2 linked regions of the Minwuia thermotolerans genome follow. The protein of the gene in region 1 binds, or shares a complex with, the protein of each later gene. Links are inferred from orthologs where the notes say so. Each region holds a gene or a part of one and is shown in the gene's direction. Other genes may lie near its edges. The genes, in order: rpsG and tig.

Region 1 (4,386 bases):
GGCCTGAAGGAGAACGTCATCGTCGGCCGTCTGATCCCCGCGGGGACGGGCGCGATGATGAACGAGATCCGCCGGGTGGCCGCCGAGCGCGACCGCAAGCTGGCGGAGGAGAGCGCCAGGCCGGCGGCCGAGGAGCCGACCGCGATCACCGCCGCCGGAGAGTAGTCGGGCGGCGCGCGGTCGACCGCGAATGATGGAGGGGGCGGGCGTCTCGGCGTCCGCCCCGTTCCGTTATTGAAAGATTGTTGCGCGGGCGCGGCGGAATCCGTTCGATTCCGTCTCTCAAGTCGTTCCGCTAACTCCCTTTCCCGCCAGCGGTTTTTTCCGCGCTTTTGCTGTTGACGCTATGGGGGTGCCTTCATATAGTCCGCGCCCATTGCGGTGCTGGTAGTTGGCTTCGTCCAAGACGCAGTTCCGTTCGTCCAAGCTCTGACAGTGGCCAGTGGACAGGCCGTCGGGACAGGGAACATCGGCGGGCCGGCTCACGGCTCGCTTCGTCTTTGTCCGGTGCTTGGAAGAACGCTACCCACGTTTCGCAACAATCACGTACCGGGGCGCGCCCCGGCAGGTTTCGTTTGGAGAAGGCTCGGACACCATGCCGACGATTAACCAGTTGATCCGCAAGCCGCGCAAGGCGCCGATCGAGCGCAACAAGGTGCCGGCGATGGAGGCGTGCCCCCAGAAGCGCGGCGTCTGCACGCGCGTCTACACCACGACGCCGAAGAAGCCGAACTCGGCGCTGCGCAAGGTCGCGCGCGTTCGGCTGACCAACGGCTTCGAAGTCACGAGCTATATCCCGGGCGAGGGGCACAACCTCCAGGAGCACTCGGTGGTGCTGATCCGCGGCGGCCGCGTCAAGGACCTGCCCGGCGTGCGCTACCACATCCTGCGCGGCGTGCTCGACACCCAGGGCGTCAAGGACCGTCGCCAGCGCCGTTCGAAATACGGCGTCAAACGGCCGAAGTGATCGGAGAGAATTAGGTCATGTCACGTCGTCACGCAGCCGAGAAGCGCGAGATCCTGCCCGACCCCATTCACGGGGACGTGGTGGTGTCGAAGTTCATGAACAACCTGATGTACCACGGCAAGAAGTCCGCCGCGGAGCGCATCGTCTACAACGCGTTCGAGCAGGTCGAGCGCAAGATCGGCCGCAACCCGGTCGACATCTTCCACGAGGCGCTGAGCAATGCGCGTCCCCATCTGGAGGTCCGCTCCCGCCGCGTCGGCGGCGCCACCTACCAGGTGCCGGTCGACGTTCGCCCCGAGCGCGCCCAGGCGCTGGCCATCCGCTGGCTGATCGACGCCGCGCGCAAGCGTTCCGAGAACACCATGATGGAGCGTCTGGCCGGCGAGCTGATGGACGCGGCCTCCAGCCGCGGCGGCGCCGTCAAGAAGCGCGAAGACACCCACCGGATGGCGGAGGCCAACAAGGCCTTCTCCCATTACCGCTGGTAAGGCCGGAGCAGGAGTTCAGGACATGTCCCGCCAGACGCCTCTCAACCGCTATCGCAATATCGGCATCATGGCCCACATCGATGCCGGCAAGACCACCACGACCGAGCGAATCCTCTATTACACCGGCCGCTCCCACAAGATCGGCGAGGTCCATGACGGCGCCGCCACGATGGACTGGATGGAGCAGGAGCAGGAGCGGGGCATCACCATCACCTCGGCCGCGACGACCTGCTTCTGGCGCGACCACCGCATCAACATCATCGACACGCCTGGCCATGTGGACTTCACCATCGAGGTGGAGCGTTCGCTGCGCGTGCTCGACGGCGCCGTCGCCGTCTACGACGCGGTGGCCGGCGTGGAGCCGCAGACCGAGACCGTCTGGCGTCAGGCCGACAAGTACCGCGTGCCGCGCATGTGCTTCGTCAACAAGATGGACCGCATGGGCGCCGACTTCTTCCGCTGCGTGGAGATGATGGTCGACCGCCTGGGCTGCCTGCCGATCCCGCTGCAGCTGCCGATCGGCGTGGAATCAGACTTCGTCGGCGTGGTCGACCTGGTCGAGATGCGCGCGATCGTCTGGAAGGAAGAGACGCTGGGCGCCGAGTTCGAGTACCGCGAGATTCCGGCGGATCTGGCCGATCAGGCCGCGGAGTACCGCCTGAAGCTGGTCGAGGCGGCCGTGGAGCTCGACGAGGCGGTCATGGAGGCCTATCTCGATGGCGAGGAGCCGGACGCCGACACGCTGCGCCGGCTGATCCGCAAGGCCACCCTGACCAACGCCTTCGTGCCCGTGCTGCTGGGCACCGCATTCAAGAACAAGGGCGTGCAGCCCCTGCTGGATGCCGTGGTCGACTACATGCCGGCCCCCACCGACGTCGAAGCCATCCAGGGTCACAAGGTCGATGAGCCGGAGACCGAGATGGTCCGCCGGTCGTCCGACGACGAACCCTTCTCGGCGCTGGCCTTCAAGATCATGTCGGACCCGTTCGTCGGCTCGCTGACCTTCTGCCGCATCTATTCCGGCCAGGTCGAGAGCGGCCAGTCGATCCTGAACTCCGTCAAGGGCAAGCGCGAGCGCATCGGCCGCATGCTGATGATGCACGCCAACGACCGCGAGGACGTCAAGGTCGCCATGGCCGGCGACATCATCGCCATCGCCGGGCTGAAGGACACCACCACGGGCGACACGCTCTGCGATCCGCTCAAGCCGGTGGTGCTGGAAGCGATGGAGTTCCCCGACCCGGTCATCGAGATCGCGGTGGAGCCGAAGACCAAGGCCGACCACGAGAAGATGTCGATCGCGCTCGGCCGGCTGGCGCAGGAGGATCCGTCCTTCCGCGTGACCACCGACCAGGAGACCGGCCAGACGGTCATCAAGGGCATGGGCGAACTTCACCTCGACATCATCGTCGACCGCATGAAGCGCGAGTTCAAGGTCGAGGCCAATGTCGGCGCCCCCCAGGTGGCCTACCGCGAGACGCTGACCCGCGACACCGAGATCGACTACACCCACAAGAAGCAGACCGGCGGTTCCGGCCAGTTCGCGCGGGTGAAGCTGATCCTGGGTCCCGGCGAGCCGGGCTCCGGCTTCACCTTCGAAAGCAAGATCGTCGGCGGTTCGGTGCCGCGGGAGTACATCCCGGGCGTCGAGAAGGGCCTGCGCTCGGTCATCGACGCCGGCGTGCTGGCGGGTTTCCCGCTGATCGACGTGCGTGCGGAGCTGATCGACGGCGCCAGCCACGACGTCGACTCCTCGGTTCTGGCCTTCGAGATCGCCGCCCGGGCGGCGTTCCGCGAGGCCGCGCCGAAGGCGGGCGCCAAGCTGCTGGAGCCGATGATGAAGGTCGAGGCCGTGACGCCGGAGGAATTCGTGGGCGACGTCATGGGCGATCTGAACAGCCGCCGCGGCCAGGTGCAGGGCTCCGAGCCGCGCGGCAACGCGACGGTCATCAGCGCCATGGTGCCGCTGGCCAACATGTTCGGCTACGTGAACACGCTGCGCTCCATGACCCAGGGGCGGGCGCAGTTCACCATGCAGTTCGATCACTATGAGCAGGTGCCCCAGAGCATTTCCGACGAAGTCATCGCCAAGCTGGCGTGACGGCGCGGATCGGGCATCACTGAAGAGACACGACAAAGCCGAGAGCCGGAGAAGAGAAGATGGCCAAGGAGAAGTTTGAGCGTAACAAGCCGCACTGCAACGTTGGCACGATTGGCCATGTTGACCACGGCAAGACGACGCTGACGGCGGCGATCACGATGACGCTTGCGGAATATGGCGGCGCGGTGAAGTCGTACGCGGACATCGACAACGCGCCGGAGGAGAAGGCGCGCGGCATCACGATCTCGACGGCGCATGTGGAGTACGAGACGGAGAACCGTCACTACGCGCATGTCGACTGCCCGGGTCACGCCGACTACGTGAAGAACATGATCACGGGCGCTGCGCAGATGGACGGCGCGATCCTGGTGGTTTCGGCGGCGGACGGTCCGATGCCGCAGACGCGCGAGCACATCCTGCTGGCGCGCCAGGTGGGCGTTCCGGCGCTGGTGGTGTTCATGAACAAGGTCGACCAGGTCGACGACGAGGAACTGCTGGAGCTGGTCGAGCTGGAGATCCGCGAGCTGCTGTCTTCGTACGATTTCCCCGGCGACGACATCCCGATCATCCGCGGCTCTGCGCTGGCGGCGGTCGAGGGGACGAACGACGAGATCGGCAAGAAGGCGATCCTGGAGCTGATGAAGGCGGTGGACGAGTACGTGCCGCAGCCGGAGCGTCCGAAGGACCAGCCGTTCCTGATGCCGATCGAGGACGTGTTCTCGATCTCGGGCCGCGGCACGGTGGTGACGGGGCGCGTGGAGCGCGGCGTGGTCAAGGTTGGCGAGGAGGTCGAGATCGTCGGCATCCGCGACACCAAGAAGACGACGTGC
Region 2 (13,348 bases), on another replicon or contig:
ACGATGGCGCGGCCCATGGCGACGCGCTGGCGCTGTCCGCCGGAAAGCTCCCGGGGTTTGCGCGCCAGGAAGGGCATCAGCTCCAGGATTTCCGCCGCCTTGTGGACCCGCGTCTCGACCTCCGCTTTCGGCATGCCCTTGATGGTCAGGCCATAGGCCATGTTCCGGTAGACCGACATGTGCGGGTAGAGGGCGTAGTTCTGGAACACCATGGCGATGTCGCGCTGCGCCGGCTCCAGGCCGTTGACCACCCGCCCGTCGATGTCGATCTCGCCGCCCGAGATTTCCTCAAGTCCGGCCACCATGCGCAGCAGTGTGGACTTGCCGCAGCCCGACGGCCCCAGAATGACAATGAATTCGCCGTCGGCGACCTCCAGATCGATGCCGTGGACGACCTGGAGATCGCGGTAGGATTTGCGGACGTCTCGGAAACTGATGGAACCCATGGGCGCGCTATTTCTCCGTTTCCACCAGTCCCTTGACGAACTGGCGTTGCATGAAGACGACGATGGCCACCGGCGGGATCATGGCCAGCATCGCCGTGGCCATCACGTAGTGCCAGACGGGAAGCTGCTCAGCGGCGTTCACCATCCGCTGGATGCCCATGACGATGGTGTAGAAATCCTCGTCGGTGGTGATCAGCAGGGGCCAGAGATACTGGTTCCAGCCGTAGATGAAGAGGATCACGAACAGCGCCGCGATGTTGGTCCGCGACAGTGGCAACAGGATGTCCCGGAAGAACCGCATCGGACTGGCCCCGTCGATGCGCGCGGCCTCGGCCAGTTCGTCCGGCACCGTCATGAAGAACTGCCGGAACAGGAAGGTCGCGGTCGCAGAGGCGATCAGCGGCACCGACAGGCCTGCATAGGAATTCAGCATTCCCAGATCGGCGACGACCTTGAATGTCGGCAGGATGCGCACTTCGACCGGCAGCATCAGCGTCACGAAGATAATCCAGAAACACGCCATCCTGAAGGGAAAGCGGAAATAGACGATGGCGAAGGCGGCGGTCAGCGAGATGGCGATCTTGCCGACCGTGATCAGCAGCGCCATCGCCAGGCTGTTCAGCATCATCAGCCAGACCGGCACGCCGCCCGCGTCGGCGATGCCGCCGCCCAGGACCGCTGCGTAGTTCTCGAAGAAGCGGTCGCCCGGCCACATGGGAATGGGCGAGGTCTGCAGCTCCGAAGGCGGATGGGTGGAGGCGACGAAGGTGATCCAGATCGGCAGCAGGGTCACGACGGCGCCCGCGATCAGGATCAGGTGCGTGACGAAGCGCAGGACGGGGCGGTTCTCGACCATGTCAGTACTGCACCCGCCGTTCGATGTAGCGGAACTGGACCACGGTCAGGACGATGACCACGACCATCAGCACCACGGATTGCGCCGCCGAACCGCCCAGATCGAGACCGACGAAGCCGTCGTTGTAAACCTTGTAGACCAGGATGGAAGTCGCGCCCGCCGGGCCGCCGTCGGTGGTCGCGTGGACGATGCCGAAGGTGTCGAAGAAGGCGTAGACGACGTTGACCACCAGCAGGAAGAAGGTCGTCGGCGAGAGCAGCGGGAAGATGATCGTCCAGAAGCGCCGGACCGGCCCCGCGCCATCGATGGCGGCGGCCTCGATCAGACTTTTCGGGATCGCCTGCAGGCCGGCCAGGAAGAACAGGAAATTGTAGCTGATCTGCTTCCAGACGGCGGCGATGACGATCAGCGCCATGGCGTCGGTTCCGTCCTGGTAGTGGTTCCAGTCGATGCCGAGGCCCTTCAGCAGCCAGGCCAGGATCCCGATGGTGGGATTGAACATGAAGAACCAGAGCACGCCGGCGACCGCCGGCGCGACGGCATAGGGCCAGATCAGCAGCGACTTGTAGGCCGATGCCCCGCGGATCACCCGGTCGGCGTTGACCGCCAGCAGAAGCGAGATCGACATCGACAGCAGGGTGACGAGCGCCGAGAAGATCACCGTGATCTGGAAGGAATGAAGATAGAGCGGGTTGGCGAAAAGCTCGGCGAAGTTCGCGAGTCCGATGAACTCTGACCGCAGGCCCCAGGCGTCCTCGCGCAGCACGCTCTGCCACAGCGCCTGGCTGGCTGGCCAGATGAAGAACACGAAGGTGATGGCGAGCTGCGGCGCGAGCAGGGCGTAGGGCAGCCAGCGGTGCTTGAAGATCGCGCGTTTCAAATGCAGTTCGTCCGTCGGGGATCAATTGTCTTGAGGTCGATTGGGAACGGTGCAACAGCCGGCAGGCCGGCGGCACCCTGGGGCGCCGCCGGAACCCGTCCGTGCTTCAGTTGGTGCGTTCGAACTTGCGCAGCAGCTCGTCGCCGCGGCGCTTGGCGTCGTCGAGGGCGGTCTTCGCGTCCTTCTGACCGGCCCAGATCGCTTCCATCTCCTCGTTGATGACGTCACGGATCTGGACGAAGTTGCCGAAACGCAGGCCCTTCGAGTTCGCGGTCGGCTCGTTCAGGCTGAGCTGCTTGATCGCTGTGTCCGTGCCCTGGTTCTCCGCGTAGTAGCCCTGTTCCTTGGAGAGCTCGTAGGCTGCCGTGGTGATCGGCACGTAGCCGGTGGACTGATGCCAGTCGGCCTGGATCTCGGCGGAGGACATGAACTTGAAGAACTTCGCGACGCCCTTGTATTCCTCCGACTCGTGGCCGCGCAGCACCCACAGGGTCGCGCCGCCGATGATCGAATTCTGCGGCTTGTCCACGACCGCGGCGGAGTAGGGCAGCATGGCCTGACCGAAGGCGAACTCGGCCTGATCCTTGATCGAAGCGTAGTAGGCCGAGGAATTCATCCACATGGCGCACTCGCCGGTGGTGAAAAGCGGCAGGCTCTCGCCGCGGCGGCCGCCGTACTTGAAGGTGCCGTCGGCCATGGAATCGCGCAGCCGCTGCAGCAGGCCGGTGATGGTGGGGTTATTGAAGGTGAACTCGGTGTCCGTGCCCTCGAAGCCGTTGGCCTTCGTGCCGATGGGCAGGTCGTGCCAGGCGGACATGTTCTCGATCATCACCCAGCTCTGCCAGCCGAAGGAGACCGCGCACTTGTGGCCGGCCTCCTGCAGTTTCCCGGCTGCGTGGTAGATCCCGCCCCAGGTCGACGGCACCTCGGCGACGCCGGCCTTGTCGAGCAGATCCTTGTTGTACCAGAGCACCGGCGTGGAGCTGTTGAACGGCAGTGACAACAGCTTGCCGTCCGGCGTGGTGTAATAGGAGATCACGGCCGGCAGATAGGCCGCCTGGTCGAACGCCTCGCCCGCGTCCGCCATCAGTTCGTGGACGGGATAGACGGCGCCCTTGGCGGCCATCATGGAGGCGGTGCCGACCTCGAAGACCTGCACGACGTGCGGCTGCTCGCCGGCGCGGAACGCGGCGATCGCGGCGGTCATGGTCTCGGTGTAGTTGCCCTTGTAGACGGGCTTGACCGAGAACTGGTCCTGCGAAGCGTTGAACTTCTGCGCGATCTCCTCGACCTTCTCGCCGAGCTTGCCGCCCATGGCGTGCCACCATTCGATCTCGGCCGCGGCCTGTGCAGTGCCGGCGAAGACCATCGCCGCCGCGGCGATGGCGCCTATGCGTTTCATCATCGGAAGAGCCCCCTTGCTGGGTTTGAAGACAAGGGGAGGGGTTAACGGCCGCCTGTTGCCGAGCGATGACGGATGGATGACGGTCGTGTTTCAGTCGGGCGTCGTCCGGAATCTCAGACGGTGGCGACCGGCGTGGCGGGACTGCCGACTGCGCCGGGCAGGCGGAGCGGCGGCGCCGTCAGCAGGAAGCGGTTGCGGCCGTTGGCGCGCAGCCAGTCCGCCAGTTCCGACAGAAACCACAGTTCCGCCAGCGGCAGGCCGAGCTTGAACAGGCAGTGATGGTGCAGCGGCAGCATCGGCCGGCGCCCGTCCTTCGGCTGCGCCGGGATGCCCTCGACGGCGTAGTTGTCGGCGATAAGGGCCGCCGCGCCACTCTCGCTGACCCACTGCAGCAGCTTCTCGTCACGGCCGTCGAGCACGGCGCAGGAGTTCTCCAGCCGCTCCTTGGACGGCGTGCGGTTCATCGACAGGATCTCGTCGGCGAAACCGGTGCGGAAGACCACCATATCGCCGCGCTCCACGGTCACGCCGTCCGCCTCCATGATCTCCATCAGCCGGTCATGGCCGACATAGACGCGCTCGCGGCCGACATGGGCCTCCAGGTCGATCATCACTGCCCGGCCCTGCATGCCGTGGCGGGCGAAGTTCTGGATGCCGAGGCGGTTGGCGCCGAAGCCTTCGGCGTCGCTCGCCTCGCCGTCATAGGATTCGGGGCCGACCACGTCCTCGCCGGCGCGGAAGCCGTTGAAGTAGACCTTCTCGTCGGTTCCGTCGCCGTCGGCGTCGAAGAACGCCCCGACATGAGAGAGCGCATCCCACTGCGTCGAATACTGCAGGCAGATGGTGACCTCGTCGTCGCTGACCACGTCGGTGTTCTGCGCGTCGAGGCGATGCAGCGGGAAGTTGATGTAGGGCTTGTCCTCCAGGAAGGTCGGCCGCCGGCGCGGCGGATGGCGGCGCACGTTCAGGATGTTCCCGCCGGGAAAGTCCAGCGGCAGGCTGAGACAGAAGGTCAGCCCCTCCTTCACCTCGGCGATTCCCTGTTTCACCTTCTCCGGCGTGATCAGGTTGACGCGGCCCAGTTCGTCGTCGGCGCCATGCGCGCCCCATTCGGAGCCCTCCGGCCGGTTTTTCCAGCGTCCGCTCATCCCCTCGATACTCCCCTTCGTTCGGTTGGTTGTTCTACCGCAGCCTGTCCACGCCCAGATTGGCATAGTCCAGCCCGCAGTCGACGATGTCCGCCGGCACCTCGCCGCCGCCGATCAGCGCCGCCGCGATGCGGCCCATGGCCGGCGAGGTCTTGATGCCGTAGCCGCCCTGCCCGACCAGCCAGTAGAAGCCGTCGACGCGGTCGTCGAAGCCGTTGACCGGGCTGTGGTCGTGCACGAAGGAGCGCAGCCCCGCCCAGCGGCTGGCCGGGCGCCCGACCTCCAGCCTCGTCGCCCGTTCGATGCGGTCGATGCAGATGGCGATGTCCAGCTCCTCCGGCTGGGCGTCGTTCGGCGCGGCGGGCGTCTCGTCCGCCGGCGAGGCCAACACACGGCCGGCGTCGGGCTTGAAATACCATTCCTCGTCGATGTCAAAGGTCAGCGGCCAGTCGCCATTGGTCATGCCCGGCGGCAGGTCGAAGGTGATGGCCGTGCGGCGCTTCGGCACCAGGCCGACAGGGACCGCGCCGGCCATGGTCGCGATCATGTCGCCCCAGGCGCCCGCGGCGTTGATCACGATCTCGGCCCGCACCGGTTCGCCGCCGCGGGTTTCGATTTCGAAACCCGGTCCCGTCCGCACGATGCCGGTGACGCCGGCGTCGGTGACGATGCGGCCGCCCAGGCTGCGGAAGACGCGGATGTAACCCTGATGCAGGCCGTGGACGTCGATGTCCATGGCTGCGCGTTCGTGGACGCCGCCGGCGACATAGTCCGGATCGAGGGCCGGCGAGAGTTCCAGGCAGGTCTCGCGGTCGGCCGTCTCCAGGATGTCTGGGCGGTTCATCTCCGCCAGGAAGTCGTCGATGCGGGCGGTCTGGTCCGTGCGGGCGATCATCAGGGCGCCGCGCGGGCTGAGCAGCGAGTGCTCCGCATAGCGCGCCTCGGGCGTCTCCATGAAACGCCGGCTGGCCTTCACCATCGCGCGGATGGTGGCGTTGCCATAGACCTCGGTGTACATCGCCGCCGAGCGCCCGGTGGTGTGGTAGCCCGGCTGCGTCTCCTGCTCCAGCACGGCGATCCGCGCGCCGTCGCCCCTGGCCTCGGCAAGGAAGCAGGCCGCCGACATGCCCGCGATTCCGGCGCCGATCACGGCGATCTCGCACTCGATCATGATGCCCTCGCTGCTTGCCCGGTCGGGCAGCATCATCGTGCGGGTTGCGCCGCGCTGCAATCGGGGAGGGGCGGATGTCCAATCGCCATCGGCGCCGGAAGCGCTTGCGGCAGGGGCGCAGTCTCACTGTCGTACTGCGGCGGTATCTCCTTTGAAGCATTGCAGGGGCCATGCGGGGTATGAACAATGCCGCCGGCATCAGCGGAGGGACGGATGGGCGATCGGGATCTGATCTACTTGAGCGCGGGCGATCTCGTGCGCGGCTACGAGCGCGGCGATTTTTCGCCGGTCGAGGTGACGGAAGCCGTGTTCCGGCGCATCGACGCGGTCGACGGGACGCTTAACGCCTTCCGCGTACTTGACCGTGACGGCGCCATGGCCGGCGCACGGGCATCGGAGCGGCGCTGGCGCGAAGGTGCGCCGCTGTCGCCGGTCGACGGCGTGCCGACCACGATCAAGGACCTGTTCGACATGCGCGGCCTGTCGACCCTGCGCGGCTCCAGGACGTCCGATACGACACCCGCGGCGGAAGACGCGCCCACGCCGGCCCGGCTGAGGGCGGCCGGCGCGGTGCTGCTGGGGAAGACCAACACGCCGGAATACGGCTGGAAGGGCGTCACCGACAGTCCGCTCACAGGCGTGACGCGCAATCCCTGGAACACGGACACCACCCCAGGCGGCTCCTCGGGCGGCGCCTCGGCTGCCTGCGCCGCGGGCATGGGGGCGCTGCACCTCGGCACCGACGGCGGCGGTTCCATTCGCATACCGGCGGCCTTCGCCGGCGTCTTCGGCCACAAGCCGAGCTTCGGGCGCGTGCCCTACTATCCGGCGAGCCCGATGGGGACGCTTGCCCATTCGGGACCGCTGACCCGCACGGTGGCGGACTCGCTGCTGATGCTCAATGTGATGATGGGGGAGGACACGAAGGACTGGTACTCTGTGCCCTCGGATCCGATCCCCGCCCGCGTGCTCTCCGGCGGCGTCGAGGGGCTGCGCATCGCCTACAGCCCCGACCTGGGACATGCGCGGGTCGATGCGGAGGTTGCGGCCGCGGTGCGTGCCGCCGCGGAGGCCCTGGCCGACCTCGGCGCCGAGATCGTCGAGACCGATCCGGGAATCGGCGACACCGTGGAGATCTTCAACACGCTCTGGCAGTCCGGCGCCTATGGCGTGCTCCGCAATCTGCCGGAGGAGAAGAAGGCGGAACTCGACCCGGGACTGGCCGGCATCATCGGTATCGCGTCGGGTATCTCGCTCGGCGAGTATATGGACGCAATGCGGCTCCGCGCGCTGCTTGGCTCCAACATGAAGCTGTTCATGGCCGGGTACGACGCGCTGATCACGCCGTCCCTTTCCGTGCCGGCTTTCGGCGTCGACCGGCTGGTGCCGGAAGGCTGGGAGGAGGGCGGCAATGGCTGGGTCGCGTGGACGCCGTTCAGCTATCCCTTCAACCTGACGCAGCAGCCGGCCTGCTCGGTTCCGTGCGGCTTCACCGATGGCGGCCTGCCCGTGGGGCTGCAGATTGTCGGCCGCATGTTCGATGACCCGACCGTGCTCCGCATCGCCGCCGCCTACGAGGCCGCGAATCCGGTCGCCGCGTCGCGCCGTCCGGAACTCTGACCATGGCCTGGCCGCCGCCAGCCGATATCGCCCTCACGGTCCGGCAGATGTACGCCGCCGACGAGTACGCCGTAAGCCATGGCGTGGATGGCGAGACGCTGATGGAGAACGCCGGCGGCGGCGCGGCGGACGCCATCCTTTCGCGCTACGCCCCACAGCCGGTGATGGTGCTCTGCGGGCCGGGCAACAATGGTGGCGACGGTTTCGTCATCGCCCGGCACCTGCGCGCTGCCGGCTGGCCGGTGCGGCTGGCGCTGATGGGCGATCCGGCGCGGCTGAGGGGCGACGCCGCGACCATGGCCAGGCGCTGGGAAGGCGAAATCGAGGCGCTCACCGGCGGCTGCCTGGGCGAGGCGGCGCTGGTCGTCGACGCGCTGTTCGGCGCCGGTCTGTCGCGTCCGCTGGAAGGCGTCCCCGCCGAACTTGCCGAGGCCAGCCGGGGGCGCACGGTAGTGGCGGTGGACGTGCCGAGCGGCGTGCGCGGCGACGATGGTGGCCATGACGGTCCGGTCTTCCGCGCCGACCTGACGACGACGTTCTTCACCCTGAAGCCGGGTCACCTGCTGGCGCCGGGGCGGTTCCTGTGCGGCCATGTCGAGGTCATCGATATCGGTACGCCGCTTTCCGCCCTGGACGAGATCGCCCCAGAATGCTTCCGCAACGTGCCGCCGCTCTGGCGTGGGGCGCTGCCCCGGCTGACGCCCGAGGGCCACAAGTACGCGCGCGGCCATGCCCTCGTTTCCGGGGGCGGCGTGACCGCTTCGGGCGCCGCGCGCATGGCGGCGGAAGGCGCGCTGAGGGCCGGGGCGGGGCTGGTCACCTGCGCCGTGCCGCCATCCGCGGCGATCGTCTACGCCGCGCACCTGACGGCCGTGATGCTGACCTCGGTCGCGGACGCCGACGCCTGGCGGGAGCTGCTCGCCGACGATCGCAGGAACGCCGTTCTGATCGGGCCCGGCCACGGCGTCGACCAGCGCACCCGCGACATCGTGCTGGCCGCGCTCGACGCAGGGAAGCGCACCGTGCTCGACGCCGACGCCATCACGGTCTTCCAGGACGATCCTGCCGCGTTGTTCGCGGCCATCGCCGGGCCCTGCGTGCTGACGCCGCATTCGGGCGAGTTCGGCCGCCTGTTCGAGGGCGGCGCCGACAAGCTGACCGTCACCCGAGATGCCGCACGCCGCAGCGGCGCGGTCGTCGTGCACAAGGGACCGGACACGGTTATCGCCGCCCCCGACGGGCGCACGGCGATCAACGACAATGCGCCGCCCACGCTCGCCACCGCGGGCGCCGGCGATGTGCTGGCCGGTATCGTCCTCGGTCTGCTCGCCCAGGGCATGCCGGCCTTCGAAGCGGCCTGCGCGGCGGTGTGGATGCACGGCGAGGTGGGACGGATTGTCGGACCGGGGCTGATTGCCGAAGACCTTGCGCCCGCTCTGCCCGTCGTGCTGAAAGCCCTTCTCGAAACCTGAACCCGAGGGAGCCCGGACCGTGGCGAGACAGCAGCGTAACTTCTGGGTGCGGGCGCTGGACCGCGTGCGCAACTGGCGGGGCGACGACGACATCAACGTCCGTCCGGTCTCCGTCGACCGGGAATTGCGCGACAGCGATCTGCCGCTGATCCGCCGTCAGATCGACGCCTGTCTGGCCGATCGGGGCGGCGCCGTCTCGGCCCGGCTCAGGGCCGCGGAACTCGGCCGGGCCTATCTCGGCCTCAATGGGAAGGGACGCGCGCGCTTCTTCGCCCTGCTGGCGCGGGAATACGACATCGACCCCGACGAGGTGGACAAGGCCTCGGCCGCGCTCCGCGCTGCGGAAGGCGAGGCGGAGCGCCGGACGGCCCGCCGCCGTCTGCGCAGGAGCCTGGTGCCGCCGCGCGTACATCTGCTGACCCAGTTCAACAGCCTCGACCGGGGCGTGAAGTTCCTGGTCGACATGCGCGCCGATCTGCTGCGCGCGGCGCGCGAGCAGCCCGAACTCAGGGATCTGGACGGCGATCTGCAGGAACTCCTGCGCGGCTGGTTCGACGTGGGTTTCCTGGAGATGGCGCAGATCACCTTCAACTCGCCGGCTTCGCTGCTGGAGAAGCTTATCGACTACGAGGCGGTCCACGAGATCCGGTCCTGGAAGGATCTGAAGAACCGCCTCGACTCCGACCGGCGCTGCTTCTCCTTCATGCATCCGAACATGCCCGGCGAGCCGCTGATCTTCGTGGAGGTCGCGCTGGTCAACGGCATGACCGACAATGTCCACGCGTTGCTCGACGAGGCCGCGCCGGAGGTCGATCCCCACGCCGCCGACACGGCGATCTTCTATTCCATCTCCAACTGCCAGGCGGGCCTGGCGGGCGTCGGCTTCGGCGATTTCCTGATCAAGCGCGTGGTCGACCGGCTGAGCCAGCGTTTTCCGAACCTGAAATCGTTCGCGACCCTGTCGCCGATTCCCGGCTTCAGGCGTTGGCTCGATGGAGCGCTGGACGGCGAGGAGCCGCTGCTGGCGGAGGCCGAGGACCGTCTGATCCGCGCCACCGCCCGCAAGGAAAGCGGCCACCAGGGCCTGAAGGCGATCCTGGACGATCCGGGCTGGGCGGATGACGGCGATCTGGTCGAAGCCGTCCGCGAGCCGCTGATTCGGCTCGGCGCGCGCTACCTGGCCCGGGAGAAGGATCCCAGGGGGCGGCCGCTGGACCCGGTGGCGCGCTTCCACCTCAACAACGGTGCAAGGGTGGAGCGGATCAACTGGATGGGCGACCGATCCGAATCCGGCCTGCGCCAGTCGGCCGGCATGATGGTCAATTATCTCTACAAGCTGGACGAGATCGAAAAGAACCACGAGGCCTTCCGCGGCGAGGGCAAGGTGGTCGCCTCGCCGCAGATTTCGCGTCTTTGCAAGGGCCTTTAACCCTTTGTTCAACTATTTCGTTCAGGAAGTCTTTACAACCACAGGAATCTTTGAACACTGTGGCTCGGGCATCACAATCAAGAGCCAACTTTCGGATTGCGATCTTTTGACCATGTTCTTTGCTCGGAAACGTGCTGCGCCACGCCCTGAAACAGGTTCGCTTCATGAACGGCGGCTTGCCGGCCGCGCCATGGAACGCGCGGAGGTCGTCGAGGTGATGACCGACGGTCAGGGTATTCCCCATGTCCGCTACCGTGTGACCCACGTGCAGGGTCAGCGCAAGGCGATCGGCGGTCTTCGCGTCCTCGCGCTCTCCTGTTTTCTCGACCAGTTTCGCCAGGTCGACCAGTTCCTCTGAGACAGCGCCGGTTTCCGCGCCGCCGGGACCTGCCCGCGCTTGACGCCGTGGGGCCGGGCGCGTATGGCTCCGCCGCGGCGTAGGGGCGGCCCGGCGCGCATCTGCGCGACCCGGCCATGGCCGCTTCCGGCGGGCGTGGCGGAATTGGTAGACGCGCCAGGTTTAGGTCCTGGTGACGCAAGTCGTGGGGGTTCGAGTCCCTCCGCCCGCACCAGGTTCAGCCGTGGCTGGGGCGGAACGGTACACGGCCGGGCCGCGCGGACGGAACAGCGGGCCGCGGGGGCGGCCGCAATGACAGTATGAAGGTCCCCTGTCCGGCGGGGCCCGGTGGAAAAGGAAAGAGGCGTCGATGCAGATCGAACAGCTTTCGGCGGAAGGTCTGAAACGCGAATACAAGATTGTGGTGCCCGCCGAGGACGTCGAGGCGAAAATGTCGGCGAAGCTGAAGGAGCTCAGCGGCCAGGTCCAGATGAAGGGCTTCCGGCCCGGCAAGGTACCGCCGAAACTGCTGCGCCAGATGTACGGCAAGTCCATCCTCGGCGAGGTCCTCGAAGAGACGCTGAACGAATCCAGCCAGAAGGCGCTGGAAGACAACGACGTGCGGCCGGCCGTGCAGCCGTCGATCGAGATCGAGAGCTTCGACGAGGGCCAGGATCTGGCCTACAAGATGTCGCTCGAGATCCTTCCCGATTTCGAGATTGCCGATCTGTCCTCGCTGGAGGTGGAACGCCTGACCGCCGAGGTGCCCGACGAGACCGTCGACAGCGCGCTGGAGCGCCTGGCGCAGGATCAGACGACCTACGAGAAGATCGAGGAGGACCGCCCCGCTGCCGAAGGCGATGCGATCGTGATCGACTTCGTCGGCAAGATCGATGGCGAACCCTTCGAGGGCGGCGCCGGCGAGGAGGTCCAGATCGTGCTGGGGCAGGGTCAGTTCGTGCCCGGCTTCGAGGAGCAGCTTGTCGGCAAGAAGGCGGGCGACGAGACGGTCGTCACCATCACCTTCCCCGAGGAATACGGCGCCAAGGACCTGGCCGGCAAGGAAGCGAACTTCGACGTCACCGTGCGCGAAATCCGTACGGCCCGGGCGGCCACGATCGACGACGATTTCGCCAAGCAGCTGGGCCTGGACGATCTCGCCGCCCTGCGCGAGACCATGCGCGGCCGCATCGCCGAGGAGTACGGCGAGATCGGCCGCATGCGCCTGAAGCGCGAGGTTCTCGACAAGCTGGCCGAACGCCATGACTTCGAGGTTCCGCCGGGTATGGTCGAGACCGAGTACGATCAGATTGTCCGTCAGGCGAAGGCCGAGGATGGCCAGCAGGACGACCATGATCACGAGCACGACCATGATCACGAGCACGACCATGATCACGGGCATGACCATGATCACGATCATGAGCACGATCACCCGCCGGTCGACGAGGGGCTGGACGACGAGAAGAAGGACGAATACCGCAAGATCGCGGAGCGGCGCGTCCGCCTGGGTCTCGTGCTGGCCGAGATCGGCCGCGAGAACAAGCTGGAGGTCACCCCCGACGAGGTGAACCGGGAAATCATGAAGCAGGCGCGCAACTTCCCCGGTCAGGAACGGATGGTGGTCGATTTCTACCAGAAGAATCCCGACGCCATGCAGCGGCTGCGCGCGCCGGTCTTCGAGGACAAGGTGATCGACTTCATCGTCGAGATGGCGAAGGTCAGCGAGCGCAAGGTGAGCCCCGAGGAGCTGTCGGCGGATCCGGACGCGGATGAGGAAAACGCCGCAGCGAGCGCCTGACGGTTTTCGAACCGCCGCGGGCGCGCCATATTTGTGGGGTGATTCCATTCGCGGCGGCCGGAGCGCCATCCGGTAACGCCGCTTCCCGACAGTCTAAGGAGCCGTCATGCAGGACCCGCGCGACGTTTACATGAACACTCTCGTCCCGATGGTCGTGGAGCAGACCAACCGGGGCGAGCGCGCCTACGACATCTACTCGCGCCTGCTGAAGGAGCGGATCATCTTCGTGGTCGGGCCGGTGCACGACGGCATGTCGTCGCTGGTTACGGCGCAGCTGCTTTTCCTGGAGGCGGAAAACCCCTCCAAGGAAATTTCCATCTACATCAACTCGCCCGGCGGCATCGTCACCTCGGGACTGGCGATGTACGACACCATGCAGTACATCCGCCCCAAGGTCGCGACACTGTGTATCGGCCAGGCGGCGTCGATGGGATCGCTGTTGCTGGCGGCCGGCGAGAAGGGCATGCGGTTCAGCCTGCCCAACTCCCGCATCATGATTCATCAGCCCTCCGGCGGTTTCCAGGGTCAGGCGGCGGATATCGAGATTCACGCCCGCGAGATTCTTGCCCTGCGCAAGCGGCTGAACGAAATCTACGTTCATCACACCGGCCAGGACATCGACACGGTTGAACGTGCGATGGATCGCGACAATTTCATGACTCCGGACAAGGCGAAGGAGTTCGGCCTGATCGACGAAGTCGTCGAGAAGCGCGCAGCGCCTGGGTCCGGAACGGGTTCCGGGGGTGGCAAGACCGATTCCGAGTGATCGCGTTAACCGAACCTTGA

Evidence for each region.
Region 2: the proteins of rpsG (region 1) and tig are in contact, whole or in part, in a crystal structure (PDB 3GTY), measured with the Thermotoga maritima proteins. The link is inferred for Minwuia thermotolerans from one-to-one orthologs. Residues at the interface, in WP_004081843.1 of Thermotoga maritima: Lys34, Lys52, Lys55, Glu59, Arg62, Gln63, Glu66, Asn67, Lys69, Val71, Arg95, Ala109, Lys110, Lys111, Gly112, Arg113, Pro114, Glu117, Glu121, Ile124, Ala125, Tyr127, Asn128, Asn129, Thr130, Gly131, Lys135, Asp139, Arg142, Met143; in WP_004081061.1 of Thermotoga maritima: Glu122, Val124, Val129, Leu130, Tyr133, Glu188, Gly259, Ile262, Tyr263, Glu266, Ser270, Glu273, Gln274, Glu277, Arg308, Gln311, Ile312, Ser315, Tyr316, Glu325, Arg329, Arg336, Leu363, Phe366, Trp367, Arg373, Leu377, Arg381, Leu384, Glu387.

Annotation. Positions count from the first base shown.
Region 1 is NZ_PIGG01000080.1:13,267-17,652, forward strand. The notes cover bases 1-2,719. They hold rpsG (30S ribosomal protein S7), read left to right. Parts: upstream 1-984; coding sequence 985-1,455; downstream 1,456-2,719. Other genes in these bases: rpoC (DNA-directed RNA polymerase subunit beta'), read left to right, coding at 1-165; rpsL (30S ribosomal protein S12), read left to right, coding at 596-967; fusA (elongation factor G), read left to right, coding at 1,478-2,719. Also shown: more of fusA, read left to right, coding at 2,720-3,556; tuf (elongation factor Tu), read left to right, coding at 3,616-4,386.
Region 2 is NZ_PIGG01000031.1:260,993-274,340, reverse strand. The notes cover bases 10,449-13,348. They hold tig (trigger factor), read left to right. Parts: upstream 10,449-11,134; coding sequence 11,135-12,562; downstream 12,563-13,348. Other genes in these bases: clpP (ATP-dependent Clp endopeptidase proteolytic subunit ClpP), read left to right, coding at 12,669-13,328; CWC60_RS23550 (hypothetical protein), read left to right, coding at 10,618-10,785. Outside these bases: sn-glycerol-3-phosphate ABC transporter ATP-binding protein UgpC, read right to left, coding at 1-446; sn-glycerol-3-phosphate ABC transporter permease UgpE, read right to left, coding at 454-1,302; sn-glycerol-3-phosphate ABC transporter permease UgpA, read right to left, coding at 1,304-2,188; sn-glycerol-3-phosphate ABC transporter substrate-binding protein UgpB, read right to left, coding at 2,289-3,587; CWC60_RS09180 (cyclase family protein), read right to left, coding at 3,701-4,735; CWC60_RS09175 (NAD(P)/FAD-dependent oxidoreductase), read right to left, coding at 4,770-5,942; CWC60_RS09170 (amidase), read left to right, coding at 6,120-7,526; CWC60_RS09165 (NAD(P)H-hydrate dehydratase), read left to right, coding at 7,529-8,998; CWC60_RS09160 (malonyl-CoA decarboxylase), read left to right, coding at 9,018-10,427. UniProt on the Bacillus subtilis protein: Involved in protein export. Acts as a chaperone by maintaining the newly synthesized protein in an open conformation. Functions as a peptidyl-prolyl cis-trans isomerase.